DNA from 2 places in the Paenibacillus sp. J22R56 genome. Region 1 is predicted to be linked to the other one. Evidence: a T-box and tRNA genes for the amino acid it is inferred to sense, from the RefSeq annotation. Region 1 holds a T-box; the other holds one or more tRNA genes.
The links. The T-box of region 1 lies ahead of thrS (threonine--tRNA ligase). A T-box ahead of a tRNA ligase gene usually reads a tRNA of that ligase, here a tRNA-Thr.
Positions count from the first base shown of each region.

Region 2: it encodes a tRNA-Thr, which carries the amino acid that the T-box ahead of thrS (threonine--tRNA ligase) is inferred to sense. The anticodon was not compared.

Region 1 is NZ_JBWDNV010000001.1:448,761-460,138, reverse strand. It holds gene metA (homoserine O-acetyltransferase MetA) at 1-846, shown strand, start outside; gene AC0YNT_RS01910 (aminotransferase class I/II-fold pyridoxal phosphate-dependent enzyme) at 892-2,052, shown strand; gene AC0YNT_RS01905 (aminotransferase class I/II-fold pyridoxal phosphate-dependent enzyme) at 2,059-3,231, shown strand; gene mqnC (cyclic dehypoxanthinyl futalosine synthase) at 3,386-4,525, shown strand; gene AC0YNT_RS01895 (FkbM family methyltransferase) at 4,670-5,689, shown strand; gene AC0YNT_RS01890 (putative sporulation protein YtxC) at 6,136-7,083, shown strand; T-box leader at 7,126-7,390, shown strand; gene thrS (threonine--tRNA ligase) at 7,453-9,390, shown strand; gene AC0YNT_RS01880 (3D domain-containing protein) at 9,451-10,002, shown strand; gene AC0YNT_RS01875 (hypothetical protein) at 10,070-10,195, shown strand; gene AC0YNT_RS01870 (hypothetical protein) at 10,346-10,723, shown strand; gene AC0YNT_RS01865 (ammonium transporter) at 10,788-11,378, opposite strand, start outside.
Region 2 is NZ_JBWDNV010000007.1:380,265-391,642, forward strand. It holds gene AC0YNT_RS18885 (DUF6081 family protein) at 1-268, opposite strand, end outside; gene AC0YNT_RS18890 (UbiA family prenyltransferase) at 310-1,230, opposite strand; gene AC0YNT_RS18895 (hypothetical protein) at 1,408-2,163, opposite strand; gene AC0YNT_RS18900 (ABC transporter ATP-binding protein) at 2,160-2,858, opposite strand; gene AC0YNT_RS18905 (GntR family transcriptional regulator) at 2,863-3,258, opposite strand; gene AC0YNT_RS18910 (ABC transporter permease) at 3,304-4,062, opposite strand; gene AC0YNT_RS18915 (ABC transporter ATP-binding protein) at 4,055-5,008, opposite strand; gene AC0YNT_RS18920 (DUF6886 family protein) at 5,145-5,660, shown strand; gene AC0YNT_RS18925 (methyl-accepting chemotaxis protein) at 5,756-7,534, opposite strand; cyclic di-GMP riboswitch class I at 7,624-7,710, opposite strand; gene AC0YNT_RS18930 (YrzA family protein) at 7,879-8,091, shown strand; tRNA gene AC0YNT_RS18935 (tRNA-Thr) at 8,172-8,247, shown strand; gene AC0YNT_RS18940 (aminotransferase) at 8,337-9,695, opposite strand; gene AC0YNT_RS18945 (CoA-acylating methylmalonate-semialdehyde dehydrogenase) at 9,729-11,198, opposite strand.

The DNA of each region.
Region 1 (11,378 bases):
GAAAGTACAGCTTTCCATCAAGATATCCGTCCACTGCGGATTGCCATACTGAACTTGATGCCGACGAAGGAAACAACGGAAACACAGCTTCTCCGTCTGATCGGGAATACCCCGCTGCAGTTGGAAATTGTGCTGCTGCATCCAAAGACGCATACATCGAAAAATACTTCGCATGAGCATCTTGAATCCTTCTACAAAACGTTTGATGATATTAAGGACCAGTACTATGACGGCCTTGTTATTACTGGCGCTCCGGTGGAACATCTGTCATTCGAAGACGTGAATTATTGGGAAGAGCTGAAGGACATTATGGATTGGAGCAGACGTCAAGTAACGTCGACCTTCCATATTTGTTGGGCCTCGCAGGCAGGCTTGTACCATCATTACGGTGTACCGAAGTATGATTTGGATAAGAAGATTTTTGGTGTATTTCCGCACACGACAGAGAAGCAAAACGTCAATCTGCTGCGTGGTTTTGATGAAATGTTCTTCGTTCCACAATCCCGTCATACAGAGGTTCGCCGCGAGGATATTGAGAACATCGGCGACTTGGAGATTTTGTCGGAGTCTGAGGATTCTGGCGTATATATTGTAGCTTCGAAAGACGGCAGACAAATCTTTGTCAGCGGGCATTCCGAATACGATCCACTTACGCTGAAGTATGAATATGACCGTGATAAAGCAAAAGGAATGGAAGTTGACCTTCCAGTGAACTATTTCCCGGGAGATAATCCGGAAAAACTCCCTTATTCGACATGGCGCTCCCATGCTAACTTGCTGTTCTCGAACTGGTTGAACTATTACGTATACCAACAAACGCCCTATGATTTGGGCGGAGGTATCTAAATATATAACTTAGACAAACGACGATAAAGGAGACGGACGAATTTTATGAAAATTGAAAGTCATCTTGCGCAAATCGGTTCTCAAAAGGAGCCAGTTACGGGTGCGATCAGCTTCCCGGTCTATCAGTCGACGGCATTCCGTCATCCTCAGCTTGGCCAAAGTACGGGGTTTGATTATGCCCGTACGAAAAGCCCGACACGTTCTGTTCTTGAAGAAGCTGCAGCTCAGCTCGAATCCGGTGATGCAGGGTTTGCCTGTAGTTCCGGTATGGCCGCTTTGACAACGATCTTCGCTTTGTTTGGTCAAGGCGATCATCTGATCGTATCGCTGGATTTGTACGGCGGCACATACCGTTTGCTTGAAAAAATCATGTCGAGATACGGCGTTACGGCTTCTTATGTCGATACGAATGATCTAGACGGCATATCTGAGCTGCTTCAGCCGAACACGAAGGCGATCGTGATCGAGACGCCAACGAATCCGTTGATGATGATCACTGACCTGGAGCGGGTATCCGCTTGGGCGAAGTCCAAAGGTCTCCTTACCATCGTTGATAATACTTTACTTACACCGTTCTTCCAACGTCCAATTGAGCTTGGAGCAGATATCGTCGTACACAGCGCAACCAAATATTTAGGCGGCCATAACGACGTGCTTGCAGGTTTAATTGTAACTAAGGGAGCCGAGTTGTCCCAGCAAATGGGCTTCCTGCATAATTCACTTGGTGCCGTTCTTGGACCACAGGATTCCTGGCTGTTAATGCGCGGTATGAAGACACTGGCGCTTCGTATGGAACGCCATCAATATAATGCAACAGCGATTGCGAATTACTTAATGGAGCATGAAGCGATTGAGGATGTTTATTATCCTGCACTCCCGCATCATCCTGGCCATGAGATTCAAAATAAACAGTCATCAGGCAACACGGGTATTTTCTCCTTCCGCTTGAAGGATGCCCGTTATGTAGAGCCGATTCTCCGCCACATTAAGCTGATTGCCTTTGCAGAAAGCCTTGGCGGTGTTGAATCGCTTATGACTTATCCTGCTGTACAGACACATGCGGACATTCCGTTAGAAATCCGTCAACAAATTGGTGTAGATGACCGGCTTCTGCGCTTCTCCGTGGGGATTGAACATGCAGATGATTTGATCGCAGACCTCGAGCAGGCACTCGCTGCGGCAAAAAGTGAAATCCAGGAGGCGTAATCGAATATGACAGACCGACATAATCTTGAAAAAATCGCCGGCCGCAGCTTTGCGACAAAGCTGCTTCATTTCGGCGCTGAAATTGATGAACAAACGGGTGCTTCAAGTACTCCGATTTTCCAAGCATCCACTTTCCATCAAGCTGATATTATGGATCCGCCGCATCACGATTACAGCCGTTCCGGCAACCCGACTCGTGAAGCGCTGGAGAATTATATCGCTCTGCTTGAGGGTGGTACACGTGGTTTTGCTTTTGCATCGGGCATGGCAGCAATCTCGACAACCTTTATGCTGCTGTCTGCTGGTGATCATGTTATCGTAACGGAAGATGTGTACGGTGGTACTTATCGTTTGTTGACGGCGGTATTAACGCGGTTCAATATTGAGACAACCTTTGTAGATATGACGGATTTCGAGCAAGTACAAGAGGCGCTGAAGCCTAACACGAAAGCAGTCTTCATGGAGACGCCTTCCAATCCTACGCTCAAAATTACCGATATCTCGTTAGTAGCTGGCTGGGCGAAAGAAAAGGGTCTTCTGACGATGCTTGATAACACCTTCATGACCCCTTACCATCAGCGTCCATTCGAGCTTGGTGTCGATATTGTACTGCATAGCGCTACGAAGTTCCTGAGCGGCCATAGCGACGTGCTGGCTGGCCTCGCTGTAACGAATGACGAAGCACTCGGACGCCGCTTGTATCAGCTGCAGAATGGCCTTGGCGCTGTTCTAAGTGCTCATGAGAGCTGGCTTTTAATGCGCGGTATGAAGACCCTGCAAGCTCGTATGGAGCATAGTGAGCGCAGTGCTCGTAAGCTGGCAGAATGGCTGTCGAATCATCCGGAGGTTACGCAAGTGTATTACCCAGGGCTTGAAGACCATCCGGGACGTGAAATTCACGAGAAGCAATCGAAGGGCTATGGTGCTGTTGTATCCTTCGATGTAGGCAGCGGCGAGCGTGCTGCAAGCTTGCTGAGCCGAGTACAACTGCCGCTTGTAGCGGTAAGTCTTGGAGCGGTAGAAAGTATTTTATCCTACCCTGCGAAGATGTCGCATGCGGCAATGCCGAAAGAAGTGCGTTACCAGCGTGGTATTACGGACGGTCTGGTCCGTTACTCGGTAGGTCTAGAAGATATCGACGATCTGATTGCAGATCTGGATTCCGCTTTAAAAGGATAATGATTCAAATTAAGCGAAAATTGCGGCTGTCGTACATGACAGGCCGTATTTTTTCGCTTTTCCGTAACATACGAAAGATGACGGACAAGAACGAGATATGATAGGATGAATTGATAGCTATTAAGAACGGAAAAAGATAAGGAGGTCTTACGATATGTCTACGTTGGACCAGATTTTGGATAAAGCACGTCTTGGAGAACGTATTTCGTTTGACGAATGTGTAACGCTGCTTGAATCCGATGAGATTGAAAAAATGGGCGAGGTTGCGAATCAGCTTATGCTGAAACGCCATCCTGAACCGATCACGACCTTTGTCGTAGGCCGGAACGTCAACTATACAAATATTTGTGATGTGTACTGCCGGTTCTGTGCGTTCTACCGCGCGCCGGGTTCGAACGAGGGCTATGTCCTTTCGAATGAAACGATACTTAATAAAATCCAAGAAACTGTTGATGTAGGCGGTACTGAGATTCTGATGCAGGGTGGAACTAACCCGAATCTGCCATTCTCGTACTATACGGATCTGCTTCGTGAGATTAAGCAGCATTTCCCGGACATTACCATGCATTCCTTCTCGCCAGCCGAGATTCAGAAAATGAAAGATGTTTCCGAAGGTTTATCGCTGGATGAGGTTATCCGCCAGCTGCATGAAGCTGGTCTAGACTCGCTGCCTGGCGGCGGTGCAGAAATTTTGGATGACCGTACCCGCCGTAAAATCAGCCGTCTGAAGGGCTCTTGGACAGACTGGATGGATGTTATGAAATCCGCACATCGTCATGGCATGAACACAACGGCTACTATGGTATACGGCTTTGGTGAAACAGCTGAGGAGCGTGCACTCCATTTGCTCCGCATCCGTGATGCGCAGGATGAATGTATCGCTAACGGCTATGATTCGAAAGGCTTCCTCGCTTTCATCTGCTGGCCGTTCCAGCCGGATAACACGAACATGAAACGTGTTGAGAAGTCGAAACCGGAAGAGTACTTGAAGATGGTTGCAGTCAGCCGCATTATGCTCGACAATATCGATAACTTCCAATCGTCTTGGGTGACGATGGGTCCTGACATCGGTAAGCAATCACTCTCGTATGGCTGTAATGACTTCGGCAGTACGATGATTGAAGAGAATGTTGTATCGGCTGCAGGCACGACTCATAAAGTGAACATTGAATCTATTCTTCAGCTTATTCGCGAATCGGGCAAAATCCCGGCACAGCGTGACACGAAATACAATACGATCAAAATGTACGATGATCATGAGCATGCTGCGAAAGACTTCATCATGCAGAACTAATTCATTTATAAACAAGGCATTCGACCCCTGGTTAACAGGGCTCGGATGCTTTTTTTTATGCCAGCTGGTCTGTGAAGCTACTAAACAGGCAGTTCCTCACATATTCTTTTTTGATCAAGCATACATAAAGGAGGCTGTGAAAGGATGAATCAGCAGAAATTAATTGCAGCAATTAAGCATATGGAAGAGCGGCTTCACCAACAGGCTATCAATGTGAGGGAAGAAATAACGGCTCCAATACTTGATGCGATATACAATGAGAATACAATTTTGAGAAAAGAGATAGCGAACGGATTAAAGTTTGATTTCTATTATCGAACTAAAATTGCTCGTGATTTTTTGCTTTCAATACCGGTCTGTCCCGACCATGTATGGGAACCGCAGACGACCAAATTGCTGTCTATTTTCTCAAAACAAGCTAAGGAAGTTTTAATTGGCGGAGCTTATTTTGGTGATCAAGCCTTAATTGTGGCGAGCGAGATTGCTGGGCGAGGCGGAACGGTTCATGCTTTTGAACCAAACAAAGATCAATATCAAATGCTGAGACATAACGCTGCAGTAAATGAAATCGATAACGTTAAGGCATGGCGCCTAGGCTTGTGGGAAAATGAAAAAGGAAAACTAAAGCTGATCGGAGACGATTCTTTTGCCCATGCAGAGCTGGTGACGGATATGAAGGGGCAGGAGGATAACACTGTTTTCGGAACGATTTCGATAGATACTTATGTAAAAGAGCAGGGAATCAGCCATCTCGATCTCATCCTGCTCGATATTGAAGGTTTGGAGTATACCGTTCTTCAAGGCGCCAGCAGCCAGCTCGATTTGCCGGCTGAAGAAGCTCCTAACATTATCTTCGAGGTTCACCGCAGCTATGTCGATTGGAGCAACGGTCTTGATCAGAGCGACATCGTCCAATATTTGCAGTCCTTTGGTTACCACATCTTCGCCTTGCGCGACTACAACTCCAATGTCGATATGTCCGGCAAACCTGTCGAGATTATCCCACCAGACAGGGTCTTCTTAGAAGGCCCGCCTCACGGCTTCAATATGATTGCAGTCAAAAATCTTTCCATCCTAGATCATCCTGAGATCAAGCTTTGCTACGACGTAAGCCCCAAACTCTTGACCCACAAAAACAGTTATCTCCATCAACCAACGGAATAACCTCCTCTCGTATTGCAGGGTGGGGCCGGGGAGTTGAAGCAACTGGACTAACAATTGAACTAAGCGTAGTCATCATGGTGAAAGACAAGAGTAAAAAGTTATTACTGCCCGAAAGAAACTGCCCGAAAGAAAACGGATAGCAATAACATTGTTCCCCCCCAACCAGAGTGGGGAGTGATGTTTTGGCGCATCAAGCTGGTGAGGGGCGGAGCGAGAAAAACGTACTGGAGAAGCGGAGCGTTCGCATTTGTTCTCCGGATTTCAACCGCTGAGCGGCTTGAATCGAAGAAATCCGGGAACAACGGCGATCGGAAGGACGTTATTCTTGCGCAGCGGTCTCCACCAGCAAACAAATGCAAGCCATCTCCAATCACTCCCACCACTCCTTTCGTATATACCCAACCCCCCAGCCATATACTGATAAGGGGAATGAAAGGGGTGAGCTCATGGAGCTGTTTACCGTAACGCTGCCTTCGAACATGGAGCAATCGGCTGCCCAATTAGCGGCGTTGATGGCGGAGTACACAACAACTGATCTACATATCGCACACATCGAAGGAGAAGCCATACAATACACGCTGCTATCAGAAAAGGAGATTAGCTGCCAAGCGATCCTGCCTTATTTTCATCTGGCTGACCATAGCCATTCGGTATACCAAGCTGCTTCTAAGGCACTAGCCGAATTCATCGTAACCGATATGGAGCCGCATATCCTGGCAGCCATCATTCGGAGAAAATACAGGAATAACCACGCCATTGACGCACCTGTTATCGAAAAATACTGCCACGAGCTGCTTCACGGTACAGAATGGGATGGCCTTGGAACGAGATTTCTTGATGCTGACAGGCAGCGCCGCAAAACGAAGGTAGCCGATGAGATTGACCGATACCTGCAGGAGAATTCGGCTTTGAACTTGACCGGATTAACTTCATTTAGACTGCAGCCTTATCGGACGGAATTAGCTGAGATTGTTGATTATGCCTTGGATGAATACGTGCTTGATAAACAATACCAGGAGTTTATTTCGCTGCTCAAATATTTTGTAGGCTTGCAGGAATCGAAGGTGCCTATCGTTCACCTTGTACACAAAGGCAGCCATGATTTTGTCCTGTTCAATGAAAAGTTTCAGCCTTTTGAACCGAAGCCCCACTCGGACAAGTTAGTTGCTGAAATGCTGGAGACCGAAATGAATATTGAAGATATGGTGATCAGCTCGCTCATTGCCGTATCTCCGAAGCATATTATGATTCATACCAGACAAGATGATATGCAGGTAATAAGGACAATCGAGACGATATTTGATAACCGGGTATCCGTCTGTACACAATGTCCAGCCTGTAGTCCTGTCTTTGAAGGCAATGGATCCGTCCAGCCTGACAGCCGCATCTATTGACGATTAGGGGGTCGAGCGGCTATAATAATGCTCATAACTATGCGAACAGCAATGACAAAGACATGTATTAGCTTCAAATGTTGGTCCAGAGAGAGGAAACTCGGCTGTAATTTCCTTCATAACATTAGCGAATATACCCCTTTGTAGCTGTGCAGTTGAACATGGTCGATTATTGTGTACCATTACTAAGCTGCACCGGATGTCTCCGTTATCAGATCAATACAAGGATTGCTTAACGTTGTAGATTACATCGAGGCAGCAATCGAAGTAGGGTGGAACCACGAGTATACAAGCACTCGTCCCTTTGCGGGATGGGTGCTTTTTTGCGTTCATTCCGCATGCTATGCCAACATTCAGGAGGGAAATTCAATGTCTATTAAAGTTACTTTTCCAGACGGCGCCATTCGGGAGTACGAAGCTGGAACAACAATTGAAGAAGTAGCAGGCTCGATTAGCCCGGGACTTCGCAAGAATGCTATCGCTGGTAAAATCAATGGTAAAGTGGTTGACGTGTACGCACCAATCGAGTCTGATTCCGCAATTGAGATCGTTATGATCGAGTCTGCAGACGGCCTTGAGGTCTATCGTCACAGTACAGCCCATTTGATGGCGCAAGCTATCAAACGTTTATATGGCAACGCTAATGTGAAGCTGGGCATCGGTCCGGTTATCGAGGACGGCTTCTATTACGATATCGATATGGATCAATCGCTTACTCCGGAAGATCTGACTAAGATCGAGAAAGAAATGCAGCGCATCATTAACGAGAACCTCAACATTCGCCGCCGTGAAGTTAGCCGTGAAGAAGCGCTTGCTATCTTTACAGAGCTGGATGATAACCTGAAACTTGAGCTGATTCGTGATCTGCCTGAGGATTCGGTTATTACTATGTATGACCAAGGCGAGTTCTTCGATCTTTGCCGTGGACCACATTTGCCATCCACTGGCCGTATTAAAGCCTTCAAGCTTCTTAGCGTAGCAGGCGCTTACTGGCGCGGCGATTCGAAGAACAAGATGCTTCAGCGTATTTACGGAACTGCCTTTGCGAAGAAAGCGGAGCTGGATGAGCATCTGCACTTCTTGGAAGAAGCGAAGAAACGCGACCACCGTAAGCTCGGCAAAGAGCTGAAGATGTTCACGTTCTCCCGCGAAGTTGGCCAAGGCTTACCGCTATGGCTGCCAAACGGCGCTAAGGTACGCCGTACGCTTGAGCGTTACATCGTTGACCTTGAAGAGCGTCTTGGTTACGAGCATGTTTACACACCGGTTCTGGCTAACGTTGAGCTGTACAAAATCTCCGGTCACTGGGAGCACTACAGCGAGGACATGTTCCCGCCTATGGCGCTTGATAACGAGGAACTTGTTCTTCGTCCAATGAACTGCCCGCATCATATGATGGTATATAAGAGCGATATGAGAAGCTACCGTGATCTGCCGGTTCGTATTGCAGAGATGGGTACGATGCACCGTTATGAAATGTCTGGTGCATTAACTGGTCTGCACCGCGTTCGTGCGATGACATTAAACGATGCTCATATTTTCTGCCGTCCAGACCAAATAAAGGAAGAGTTCGCTCGCGTTGTGAACCTGATCCGCAAGGTCTATGAGGACTTCGGCATTAAAGAGTACCGCTTCCGCTTGTCTTACCGGGATCCGCAAGATACAGAGAAGTACTTCCAAAATGACGAAATGTGGGAAATGTCCCAGCGTATGCTTCGTGAAGTAGTAGAAGAGCTTGGCCTGCCGTTCTTTGAAGCAGAAGGCGAAGCGGCATTCTACGGTCCGAAGCTTGACGTTCAGATCAAGACAGCGCTTGGTAAGGAAGAGACACTGTCGACTGCACAGCTCGACTTCCTGCTGCCTGACCGCTTTGAGTTGGAATATATCGGCGAAGACGGTAAGAAGCATCGTCCGGTCGTTATCCACCGTGGTATCATCAGTACAATGGAACGGATGACTGCCTTCCTGATCGAGAACTTCGCAGGTGCATTGCCGCTGTGGCTGTCCCCTGTACAGGCTAAGGTTATTCCTGTATCAACTGCGTACGAAGCGTATGCACGTGAAGTGGAAGAGAAGCTGAGAGAAGCAGGCATTCGAGTTGAGAGCGATCTGCGTAACGAGAAGCTTGGCTACAAGATTCGTGAAGCACAGCTTGAGAAGGCTCCTTACATGCTGGTTGTAGGCGAGAACGAAGCACAGGCAGGTGCTGTGTCGGTGCGTAAGCGCGGCGAAGGCGATATCGGTGCGAAGCCGGTAGCTGAGCTGATTGAGCTGCTTACTCAAGAGATCGCAACTAAAGCAATCTAATTGTTATGAATAAAGCTTGGACCGTTTGGGAAATATTCTTCTGAGGAGGAAGCTGCCCAAATGGTCACAAGCTTTTTTACTTGCAAAAAAATAATTTCAAGCCTAGCGATAGCGGCAATGCTGTCAAGTGTGGCACCAAGCCTCGCAGCTGCGCCAGCAGACAAAAAAGACCCCGTAGCGGTGGAAGCCATCGCCGAGCAGACTCTGTCGACTGTACAGGTCGTGGCAACCGGTTATACGGCAGGCTATGAGTCAACCGGCAAACGTCCGGGACATCCGCAGTACGGGATTACTTATTCAGGGGTAAAAGTCAGACGGGGGCAAGTATCGACGATAGCCGCCGATACGAAGCTGTTCCCGATCGGTACGCTGCTCTACATTCCTGGTTACGGGTACGGTGTAGTAGCGGATACCGGGTCAGCCATTAAAGGTCGCCGGCTCGACTTATATTTTGAGACGATAAAGGATGTATATAAGCAGTGGGGGAAGCGTACCGTAGCCGTTCAGGTGCTTCGCAAAGGCAACGGCAAGCTGTCCCAGGCATGGCTTAACCAGATTAATCGTGCGGTAGAAGCGGGAAAACCGATCCCACAAACCTATCTGGAATCGTAATTCAGATCTGAATAATAAGCCTTTGCTATGCCATACTAAGGGATGGACGGGGAGGTGAATAACTACAATGGCTAAGAACAAAAACAACAAAGCACAAAACAACCAACATAACGCAGAATTCGCTGAAGAGTTCAATCAAAATGCTGCAACTGGCAAAGCGTCGAACCAAGCTACTCAAAAAGCTCAGAAGTAACAACTTAACCAATCAACAGGAGGAGCCTTATGGTTCCTCCTTTTTGTTAAATTTGCTGATGTCACATAATTTTGAGTTTTCAAGAGCGGATCTTTATTGTATTATTAGTTATGTGAGAAATAATAACGCAATGAAGACAGGTGAGCTATCATGACTGATCCAATTATTCATATGAATCATTCTGCGTCCCATCATCGCAAAGCTGCGGAGGTACTGCCCTTCATCGATGCTTATGTGACGAAGAAAGAGCAGGAAATCGCGGAAATCGAGCAAATGGTTGAACGATATGAGAAGCGGCGTCTGAAGGAAGAGCGGGCTTATCAGTCCATGTCGACATTGCGGCGGATTTTGTCCGGCCGTAAGCCGGATCATCATTTGGCTGTTGAGTACATTCATTTTGTGAAAAAACCAATGGAGCAAGTACGTGCGCTCCGCCAAGAAATCGAGCATGCCCGTTCGATCCAGGTATCGTCACCAACTGACATTGTGTCTGTTTCCGTGGATTTGGTTAATGAACTATATAAATAATTAAAATAATTCTACTTATACATAAAAGGCGTTCTCCACGTGGAGAACGCCTTTTATGATTGGTTTAGCTTCTTGTAATGTGATCAACATCGATAAAGTCGCTTTCCTGACTGTAGGCTGGTACACCATGTATCCCTACATCAAGGCCGATAAGCTCTTCATCCTTGGATACGCGTACTGGCATAATACGGCGGATCAGCCAGAGTACTCCCCAGGTTAAGACGAATCCCCAAATGGCAATAACAACAAGACCAAGCGCCTGAGCGCCAAGGAGCTTCCAGCCGCCTCCGTATAGAAGGCCATAGTAGCCTTGGCCTGAGTCTTTTGTAAGCGCTGGAATCGCACAAAGACCAACTGCCAGTGTACCTATACTACCGCTGATTCCGTGTACGGCAAAAGCTCCAACCGGATCGTCGATTTGTTTGCGCTCCATGAATTCAGTGACGAGCACCATCGCAATGCCGCAAATGGCTCCAATCCAAATCGCTGCTCCTTCTGATACATAAGCACAGCCAGCAGTAATCCCGACAAGACCAGCTAACGAACCGTTAATGACCATTGGCGGGTCGGCTTTCCGATAACGGAACATGGTGAACAAGATACAAGTTGCGCCGCCCGCAGAAGCGGACAGCATAGTTGTAATCGCGATGTGGCC
Region 2 (11,378 bases), on a different contig from region 1:
GCTCGAAGCTGATCTCACCCTTCTCCGGCACTTCAACTGGCTTCGCTGAATAATACATATGTTTGGCATTGTCGAGAATTTGAATCTTATCATGCTTACGGCTTAGCGGCGCGCGAACATAAAGAATGCCGTTGCGTACAATAACTACCGCATCCGGCTCGCGGTATTGCCAGAACGATCCGTCCGGCAGCGGGAAGCCGCCAATCGTCCATATTTTACCTTCATCCAGAATGGTATCGAAATCACCAAGAACCCATTGTTTACTCATCATCTATTCCCTCGACTTTCTATGCTATATATGATCAAACCTTAGATTAGACCTTGAATCACTAACGCAATAATAAGAATTAACCCGCAGCGATTCGTCGCCTTAACGGATCCGCCCATAAGCGGCAAATAGGCATGCGATGGATTCTGATCCTTCAACTTGCCGTAAACGGAATAGAGCGGAATAGCTGTCAGCACTGCAAGAAGCGCATACCAAGGCAATGCCCCTGCCAGAACACAGATAACGAGCGAAACATAAGCCAGAACGAGCAGCCATCTTGAAAAGACCAGCGCCCGCTGCTCTCCCCATACCACGACAAGCGTCTTTTTGCCTGCCTGCTTGTCCCCTTGCCAGTGTAGAAAATGATGATTAAATAATATAAGAGTCGTCAACAGTCCGATCGGAAGCGACAGTAAAAGCGCCCGGTAATCAAGCTGCGATGATTGCACATAGTAAGCACCAGCTACGGGCAATATACCAAACGACAGCAAAATCGCCACTTCGCTATACCCTTTTCCTCGGTAACCAAAACGAATCGGAGGCGCAACATAGAAATAAGCAATCAAACCGCCAAGCCCTCCAAATACAATAACCGGCCAGCCGCTAATAATGGATAAAATAATGCCGCTGATTGCTGCAATACCAAATAACGACCACGTTACCGTTGCAAACATTCGAATACTCCATGTTCCGTTCGTCAAATATCCTGAATTTGTAGAGATAGCCCCTTCTGCCTGCTTGGCAGCCTCATCTGTTCCGTTGTAGTAGTCCCACAAATCATTAATCATATTCGAGAACAAATGAGCCGCTCCCGAGCCTACTAATGTAAGCAGAAACAGCCAAAAGTTGAAGTTTCCATCCCATACAAACGCGCCAAGTGCGCCAAGCGCAACTGGAATGAGCATAACAGGTAGGACACGAATTCGTGATGCCTTCATAAATTGTTTCATGATGTTGTTCAAGCTGCTTTCCCTCTCCCTTCCCTATCATCCGTCCAATCCTAATCAACCCTAATTGAACCACTTTCGCCAAGCGAACGTCAACTGAAAGAATAGGGCGAAAGCATCAATTTCTGACAAAAAAAGAGCCTCTTCGGGTACTGAGACCCGAAAGAAGCTCTTTAAGCATGACTAGAATGGTTATCCATTCATTTGTACTTTCCGATTGATTAAATAGGTCATCACATAAATCAAGACAATCATTATAACTATCTCGAACACCAATGGTCCCCAGAAATTCGGAACTAACGTTTCCACTTTCACCCCAGCTGGTGTATTGCTTATCTGCTCGCTGACCGATTGGAAAAACTCATCCGTTGAAACCGACATTTGCGGGAACAAGAAGTCCTCTAACCATTTGCAAATAAACTGAATAACAAAAAATACAGCAGTACCAATCCATACGCCTGCTTTTCCCGTAAATACTTTCGCAAACGTAATACTAAGAAAGATCATAACAATAAGCAGAGCACCTGATACCATCATCGACCAGAAGCCTTTCTCCGCCAAAATATCTGATACTAGCAGTGAGCCTGTATCCAGAGTTAAGCCAAGAGTCAGGAGATGAATAACGCCAAGCACTACGATGACAATCAAGCTTACCAGACCAAGCAATAATGGCGACAAGACTGTATACAAAGCTGGAAGCGGAAGTAAACGGCGATTGAAATAACGCAGATTGCGTTCATAGGTTTTGCAGGTTGTGACGCATACAGTCACAGAGACCGCAAGATACAAGAGAAATGCCAACACATACAGCAGTTCATTCGCCCAATGATTGATTTGTCCCGTCACTGTTAATGCAGCCTGTGCAATAATAAACAGACAACCTACTACTAGCAAATAACTGGAGTTTCTTTTCCAATCATATTTTACGAGCTTCAGCAAATCCATCATTCCGCAAACACCTCTTTAAACAGCTCATCCACACTCTTGCCCCTGGTGAAGCGTATCGTCTCCACTTCCTCTTGAAGCACCACATTGCCGTTCTTAATAAAGATAACCTCATCAAAGATCCGTTCAATATCCCGCACCAAATGGGTTGAAATAACTAGACAGCTGTCCTCGTTATAGTATTTTACGATCGCGTCCAGAATCTTCTCCCGGGCAACAGGATCAACACCGCCAATTGGCTCATCCAGCAAATAAAGCTTGGCATTGCGGGACAAAGCAAGCGTTAGCTGCATCCGGTCATTCATCCCTTTAGACAGCGTATTGATCTTATCCGATGGGTTCAGATTCATGAACTGCAGCATTTCATTTGCTTTCGCCTCGTCAAAGTCCGAGTAGAAATCCTGATAGAAGCCAATAGCGTCTTTTACACGCATCCAGGATTCCGTCAGCGGCTTATCAGGCATAAACGACGTCCACGCTTTTGTCCGCGGGCCACTTGCCTCACCGCATACAAGCAGTTGGCCGGAGGATGGCTGCATTAGACCTGCCGCTATTTTCATTAGTGTACTTTTGCCGCTGCCATTGCTGCCAAGCAAACCAATAATTTTACCAGGCTGAATTTGAAAGGATACATCCCTGAGCGCATGCTTAGATCCGTAAGATTTCGTCACACCTGATAATTCCAAGATCGATTCCACGTTTCTATTCACTCCTGTCAGGATGTTTGTCTGATCCGCCGTCCTTCACGGCATCTGTTACGATGGCGATAATATCGTGCTTGTTAAAGCCAAGCTCCTTCATGCCCTGCACAAACCGTTCGAGCAGCTCGCCCGCCATTTCTTTCTTAATCAACATAATCGTCGACTCCCTACTCGTCACAAATCGGCCAAGTCCTCGTCTTGTTTCTACAATTCCTTCACGTTCCAGCTCCTGGAACGTACGTTGAATCGTATTCGGATTAATCTGAAGCTCAAGGGCAAGGTCCCGTACGGATTCAATTTTATCGCCGGGGCTTAATTTGCCGGTAATGATCTGCTTCTTCACATAATTCATAATCTGGATATAAATCGGCATATTGTTGTCAAATACGATTGTCACTGATGTTGATTCTCCTTTCCTTCGTCGGCCAGGGAAACGCCTCGCTTATGCGATATCGCGCTTCTTAAATACGGCAAAGCTGACGGATAGGAACAGCGCCATATATACAAGCAGTATAACAATCGAAAAAGCCATCGTCATCCCTTCAATCGGCGGCCCTTCTCCGTTATAGACCGACAGATCCGTATTGCTGAACAATAAATACTTCGTAATGGTATAGCGGGAGAGCAGCATAACAAGCAGGCTTCCTACCATCATGGAGAAAATCCCGACACCAATTGACGCACCGTTCGACTTCGTCAAAATTCCGATCATAAAGGTCATGGTAACGAACACAATCGAATAGACTGCAAGGCTCGCGATATTGGTTAGGAAATCCGACCATGTAGATTCCCCAGCTCCACCGCCGTAAACGATATAACCGGCAACAACGGAAAGCACAGCTGCAGTAAGAACCAAAGTAAGCGTATATACTACCGAAATGATATATTTGGATGCTAAAATTTTATTACGGCTTTGCGCCCGGATCAGGAGAAATTTAATCGTTCCGTAACGATGCTCTTGCGTAACGCTGCCCGCCGCTGCAAGGACTGCAAGAACCGGTACAAGCTGTCCCGCAGCCTGCAGCATGATTGTCCCTGTAGCGAAATCCACTGTTGAGTTAAGACCATCAGGTGATAACTCATAGAAGGCGTAAGCCAATATACCAAATACAACCGCGAGAATCGCATACGCGACGAAAAATGATCTTTTCTTAGAGAGCTTCAGCCATTCGTTTACCAACAATCCTGTAAAATTACGCAATGCGGTTCCCTCCCGTCAGCTTCATAAATTCTTCTTCGAGTGTTTCACGAACTTCTTCAATTCGGTAAATCTCCACGCCTGCCGTTGACAGTTTGCCAACAAGGCCCGGGATTTGATCCTGTCTGAGCTGCAGGGTAATCCGATTCGTTAATGCATCAGCTCGTACAATCGTTATATCCTCCATCAGACTGATTAACTCCTGTGCACGCTCTGCATTTCCTACTTGAAGCGAAATAGACAGAAGCTTTTGTGTAGGAGTCTCAGATTCACCAAGTGAACGAATCGTAACCAACTTGCCTTCCTGAATGACAACAATCCGGCTGCACATCAGTTCAATCTCGCTCAGCAAATGGCTGGAGACCAATATCGCTATGCCCTCTGCTTCGGCGATCTGTTTCAAATACTCACGCATCTCTCTAATCCCGGCTGGATCCAGACCGTTTGTTGGCTCATCCAAAATCAGCAGTTTGGGCTCATGCAGCAGCGCTTGTGCGATACCAAGCCGTTGACGCATGCCAAGTGAATAAGCCTTCACACGTTTACCCAGCGCATCCTGCATCCCAACAAGTCTTGTCACTTCCGCGATCCGGGCTTCTGTCACACCTGCGGTCATCCGCTTATATTGCATCAAATTATCGTAACCGGTCATATACGGATAAAACTCCGGGTTCTCTATAATCCCCCCGACATGACTGATAGCCTGCTCGAAGTTTGTACGCACGCTTTGTCCGCAAATACGTACATCCCCGCTTGTCATTCCAATCAAGCCAACGATCATTCGCATCGTTGTTGTCTTACCTGCCCCGTTTGGACCAAGCAAACCTACCACTTCACCCTTCGCAATATCAAAGGACAAACCATCTACAATCGCTTTGCCGCCTATCTTTTTCGTTAAGCCATCCAACTGAAGCACAATCGATGGATTTGATATTTTAGCTGTTTTCATCTCGCAGCTCCTTTTGTATTAGTGTTATAGTTGAATAGTACACTAGGTCATTAGTATTGTAAAGAGGTTTTTTTGAAAAAATTATCCATTTCCTCTAGAATAGAAAAGCATCTCGATTCGGATCGGAGGTTTTACGATGAGATTGTTTCATTTTAGCGAGGAATGTTCGATTGAACGTTTTGTCCCCAGGGTAAAGGCGAACCGCACTAATATGCCTCCTGTCGTCTGGGCGATTGATGAGGAGCATGAATTCACCTTCTTTTTCCCAAGGAAATGCCCGAGAATTGTGTACACGAGATCAGAAAGCTTAACCGAAGCAGATAACCATTTGTTCTTTGGTCTCACTTCCTGCAATATCGTCATTACAGTAGAGACGGGCTGGTACGATCGAATTAAGAAAGCTGCCTTATACCGTTATGAGCTGCCTGCCGAGTCTTTTCAATTGTTTGATGAAACTGCCGGCTATTACATCTCCACGGAGACGATAACTCCACTATCGGTGCAGACACTTACTAATCCACTGGACCTATTGATGGCCAAAGATATCGAGGTTCGGTTCACCTCTAATCTACATCCATTGCGAGAAGCTATTATGCAATCATCCCTTACGGATTTCGGCATACACCAATTTGATCAAGCAAGCGCTCAATAAAACGTCAAAAAGGCTGTTCTCCCATTTCGATTAACTGGGAAAACAGCCTTTTGATTTTGCTATGAAAAGAAATGAGAAGAAATTGAAAAGAAATATTACACTTTAAAGATTGCAGCCTTCTCTTTCAGCTCACGAGAAGATTGCTGCAGGTTTTGCGCCATCCCTTGCAGGTTGTCAGAGATATCATTCTGCTCAACGGACAAGTGACCCATTTGCTCCATCTTGCCGTTCACCTCGGAGGAGGTATGAAGCAGCTTGTCCACTGCGGTTACGATGTGGGTGATGCCTGTTGTGATCTCGTTAATGGCTGTCGAGATTTCACTTACCTGCTCAGATAACGTATGGCTTTGCTTCTCCAGCCCTTTGAACACATCACTTGCCGAGATGGAAGCCTGCTTCGTGGAGAAGATCACTTCTGCGAAGGCTCCCATACTCTTGCTGCTTGATGCGACGTCCTCTTGAATGAGCAGCATTTCCTTCGAAATATTTTTCGAGATCAAATCGGTTTGACTCGACAGCTTGCGAATCTCTTCAGCGACTACTGCAAAGCCTCTGCCATGTTCCCCAGCGCGTGCTGATTCAATCGACGCATTCAGTGATAACAGATTGGTCTGCGTATTCACATCTTGGATATTACTGAGAAACTTCGAGACATTGCTATACCGTTCTGTAATCCGGTTGAAGGCTTCCGTCACCTGGTTAAATTGCTCCACCGTCTGGTTAACCATCTGAACGACACCTTCCATATCAACCGAACCTGTATGGGAATCATCTTTCATTTGCTGCATGTCTTTATTGATGTAGTCGCTCGAAGCCGCAATTTCCTGCGAGCTTGCCGAGATTTGCTCGGTAACTGCCGAGATTGAGGTAGCATCATCAAATTGGGAGAGCAATACGGCTGTACCCAGATCGATTTGCCCTTTTACTTGCTCGGAAGCCGTACGGTTGCGGCCAATCATCTCACCCATCTGGTTCGACATTTGAAGAACGGTCTGGCTGACACTAAGTGTTGCTTTTACCGTAGCTTTCAAATTATCACCCATGGCTGCAAGTGAGCGATCAATATCGCCAAATTCATCTTTTCGGTCCAGCGATTTATCATATGTAAAATCATTGTGCTGATAGGCGTTAATACGCCCCATAATCCCTTGAAGACCGGCTTTAATACTTCTTACCAGTCCAATTGTGAACAGGAACGGAATAACCGCCAAGATCAGAACGTTAATAAGAATAATCATATTAGCTGTATCAACACTGTCGGACAATTTTTTATCCGTTTGCGCCGCATCAACCGTAATGCGCGCATTCACATTCTGATTCGCAAATTCCAGCTCGTTCAAATAAATATTTACGAGTCTAAGTACAAGTGCTGATTTCATTTCAGCAGTCAAATTTTCGAACTCCGTTACATTGGAGCTCTTCAAATCGTTATACGCGATCTCATAGATGTTACCTTGTCCAATATAATTCTGCTGTTCTTCTTCTGCCGGGAACATTTTGTCCAGCTTCTCGAACGTTTTCTTCAAATGCTCCAGCTGACCAGGCATGTCCGCCAGACGTTCTTTCGGATCTACCACCGCAGATGCTGTGCTGTCATTGTTGTTCTCAATCGAGTTAATCATTAAGAGCAGCGTCTGAAGCAGCGTATTTGATATCCCCTCATACTCGCGCTGCGCACTCGTTAATGTATTTGTTTCTTTTACAGCATGCGATACCGATAGGTTCTGCGTGTAAATAAATACACCAGCCACTACGTTAAAGAAAGTGATAATACTGGTTAGCAGGAGTAATCTGACTCCTATCTTCCGTCTGCCTCCCAAAACCCGTTTGCTTGATCCCAGCCATTGTAACGCTTTTCTAACCCGTTCCTTCATCCTCGTCTCTCCTCGCTGTCACTGAATAAACAAAATAAGCTATCCGGCCAAAGACGGGCGGATAGCTGGTTAAGGCACTATGTCCTGCATCCGGCGGTCTGGCAACCATCGCTATATCCAGCATTAGGCCCATAACTTTGCGTCCTTGCCTTTCGGCAAGTTTGCCTTTTTCAGTGTAATTACGACTATTTTCGACACAGGCACTAGTTTAGGATAAATCTACCTTTTTGTAAAACAAAAAATGGTTCTATTGCCATCCCTCTATTACTATCGGCTCAACTCTTTGAAACCATTAGTAATAACGGTATAATAGATTCAGCTTACATTGACAGGAGACGTGCAGGATGGAGTTTCGTTTAGATCTGATTGAAGATAAAGTTGAGTTTTTTGAAGCAGGCGATTTGCGTACACTGGAGCTCAGGATTGACCAGCAAATTGAGAATAATAAAGCTCTGCTGCTGCAAGTCCATCAAGTCCAGCATCATGCTGTATTTAATCCAAATACAGGGAAAATGCAGTACAGTGCAGTCGTTCATTTCAAGGCAAAAAAACATTAAAAACTTTTTTTTGAAAAAGGGGTTGCATAATCAGTACAAGCTGTGGCATAATACGTTTTGTGCCCGATACAAAACAATATGCCGGTGTAGCTCAGTTGGTAGAGCAACTGACTTGTAATCAGTAGGTCGTGGGTTCGACTCCTATCGCCGGCACCATCTTTTTTTCCGGGACGTAGCTCAGCTTGGTAGAGCACCATAGAGCAAACGCAGGAAGCTTGATAGCAATCAGGCTTTTTTTGTTTTTCCTAAACTTTAATATTCGCAAAAACTTCCTTTAACGTTTCGATAATAAAGGTGACATCCTCATCGGTAGATGACAACGGCGGACTGATCGTAAGCACATTATTGTAGCCTGCGACGGTATCGCCGTTTTTGCCGATTATTAACCCCTTCGCCTTACACTCTCCAATGATTCGAACGACGCCGGCAAGCGGATATGGCTCCTTCGTTTGCTTATCACTTACAAGCTCAATCCCCATTAAGAATCCAAAGCTTCGGATATCCCCTACAATCGGATGCTCCAGCAGCACCGAGAGCTCCTCCGTTAATCGTTCACCCAGCGCTGCAGACCGTTCGACCAGCTGTTCCCGCTCCAAAATCTCCAGATTCGCTAGAGCTAGTGCACAGGATGCCGGTGAACCGCCGAAAGTATTCAAATGTCGGAAATGACTGTACATCTCTTTCCCTTTAAATGCTTCATAAATGTCTTTACGCACCGCTGTGACCGACAAAGGAAGATAACCGCTGGTCAGGCCTTTCGCCATCGTTACCATATCCGGCTTAATACCGTAATTCATATGTCCAAACTTCCGGCCGGAACGTCCAAATCCGCAGATCACCTCATCCATGATAAGGAGAACACCATACTTTGTGCAAATTTCCCGCACTTTCTCCAGATAGATCGGCTCCGGAACGATCACTCCACCACCTGTGATAGCCGGCTCCATAATGACTGCCGCTATGGTTTCCTGGCCTTCCCAATTAATAGTCTCCTCGATATCGAGAGCACATTGCAGATTAAACTGTTCAATCGTCATTCCCTCGGGGCGGCGGTAGCTGTCAGGTGGACGAACATGGAGGAAGCCTCCGGCAAGTGGTTCATACATATACTTGCGCTGAGCTTGCCCGGTTGCGGCAAGGGCCCCCATCGAATTGCCATGATACGCCCGGTAGCGGGAGATGAATTTGTAACGGCTTGGAGCACCGGATTGCTCAAAATATTGCCTTGCGATCTTGAAAGCCACTTCATTTGCATCGGAGCCGCTGTTGGAGTAGAAGATGATATAATCATCCTCCAGCCATTCATTAAGCTTCTCCGCGAGTTGGATCGCAGGAACATGGCTTTGTGTCAGCGGATAATAGGACAAGGATTTAAGCTGCTCGTAGGCTGCGCGAGCGAGCTCTTCTCTGCCGTAGCCAACATTCACGCACCAGAGTCCCGACATCCCGTCCAAATAGCGATTTCCCCGGTTATCGGTAATCCATGAGCCTTTCCCTTCCGTAACAACCATGGGAGGTGCCTGTTCATTATAAGGTGTCATAGCATGCCATACATACTGGCGATCCTTCGCGATCAGATCTGCCTCTTCTTGATTAATCGACATGACTACACTCTCCTCTCCTTCAGCCATTTATTATTAATAGCGGGCGGTCACCATTTTCTTGCGCGTATAGAACTCTACGCCATCCCGGCCATTAGCATGAAGATCTCCATAGAAGGAATTCTTGTAACCCGAGAATGGGAAAAAGGCCATCGGCGCGGGCACACCTAGATTGATACCCAGCATCCCTGCATCAATCTTCTCACGGAACTGGCGAATCGCCTTCGCACTGTCCGTATACAGACAGGCGCCATTCGCGAAGTCCGACTGATTGCTGACCTCAATTGCTTCTTGCAGAGACGCCGCTCGAACGATCGCAAGTACTGGCGCGAACAACTCTTCCTTCCAAATTGTCATGCCTGGGTTTACATGATCAAAGATGGTTGGTCCAATAAAATAACCCTCTTCGGCAACTGTATCCAAACGCCCATCCCGCAAAAGCTGTGCTCCTTCTTTTACCCCAAGCCCGATATAGCCAATCGTTCTGTCCTTATTCTCCTGCCTGATCACAGGACCAAGGAATACGTCTTCCTCTAAACCGTTACCGATCTTGATTTGGTCTGCTGCTTCCACAAGCTTCTGCTGCAGCTTATCTGCCGCATCACCAACGGCAACCACAACGGAGCAGGCCATACAACGCTCGCCGGCTGAACCAAAAGCTGCAGCAATAATATTCGTCACTGCAAGCTCCATATCGGCGTCCGGCATCACGATGGAATGGTTCTTCGCACCAGCCAGTGCTTGCACGCGTTTGCCATGCGAAGCAGCGGTCTTGTACACATACTCCGCGACCGGCTGTGAGCCAACAAAGGAGATCGCTTTCACTTGTTTATTTTCGAGCAGCCCGTTCACCACATCACGAGCGCCATGCACGATGTTCAGTACTCCATCCGGCAAACCCGCTTCCTTGAATAACTCAGCTAGACGGTTCGACAGGATTGGCGTGCGCTCAGATGGCTTCAAGACGAACGTATTACCGCATGCAATCGCAAGTGGAAACATCCAGCAGGGCACCATCATCGGAAAGTTAAACGGCGTTATACCGCCTACGACACCAAGCGGATAACGATACATGCCTGATTCTATGCCTGTAGCAATATCGGGCAGCTGGCTTCCCATCATTAAGGTTGGAGCTCCCGCTGCGAATTCAACGCACTCAATACCACGCTGTACTTCACCATGTGCTTCCGTGTAGCTTTTACCGTTTTCCGTAGTGATGATCCGGGCTAGTTCGTCCCATTTCTCAATGAGCAGCTGTTGGTATTTGAAGAGAATCCGCGCTCTCCTAGGCACAGCAACCTCCCGCCACTCTTCGAACGCGAGCTGAGCAGCTTGGACTGCACGGTCAACATCCTCCTGCCCCGAGTACGGAACTCGTGCAATGACCTCTCCTGTAGCAGGATTCGGAACGTCTTCATAACGGCCGCTTTCTGGCTCTACCCATTCTCCGTTGATATAGTTTAGAACCGTAACGACAGCTGACTGAGACTGCGGCAAATGGACCACCTGCCTTTCCTTCCACTTATTATCTATGTCTAGTATAGAGCCCGATATTACCGTTTTCATTAGACATAATGTCACGAAGTGAAGAGGCTTTTTCAACCTGATCGTCACAAACTACGTATTCGAATAACTCCAACCTTTAAAAGTCATTTATTTCAAATCTAAAATAAATAACAATCAAAA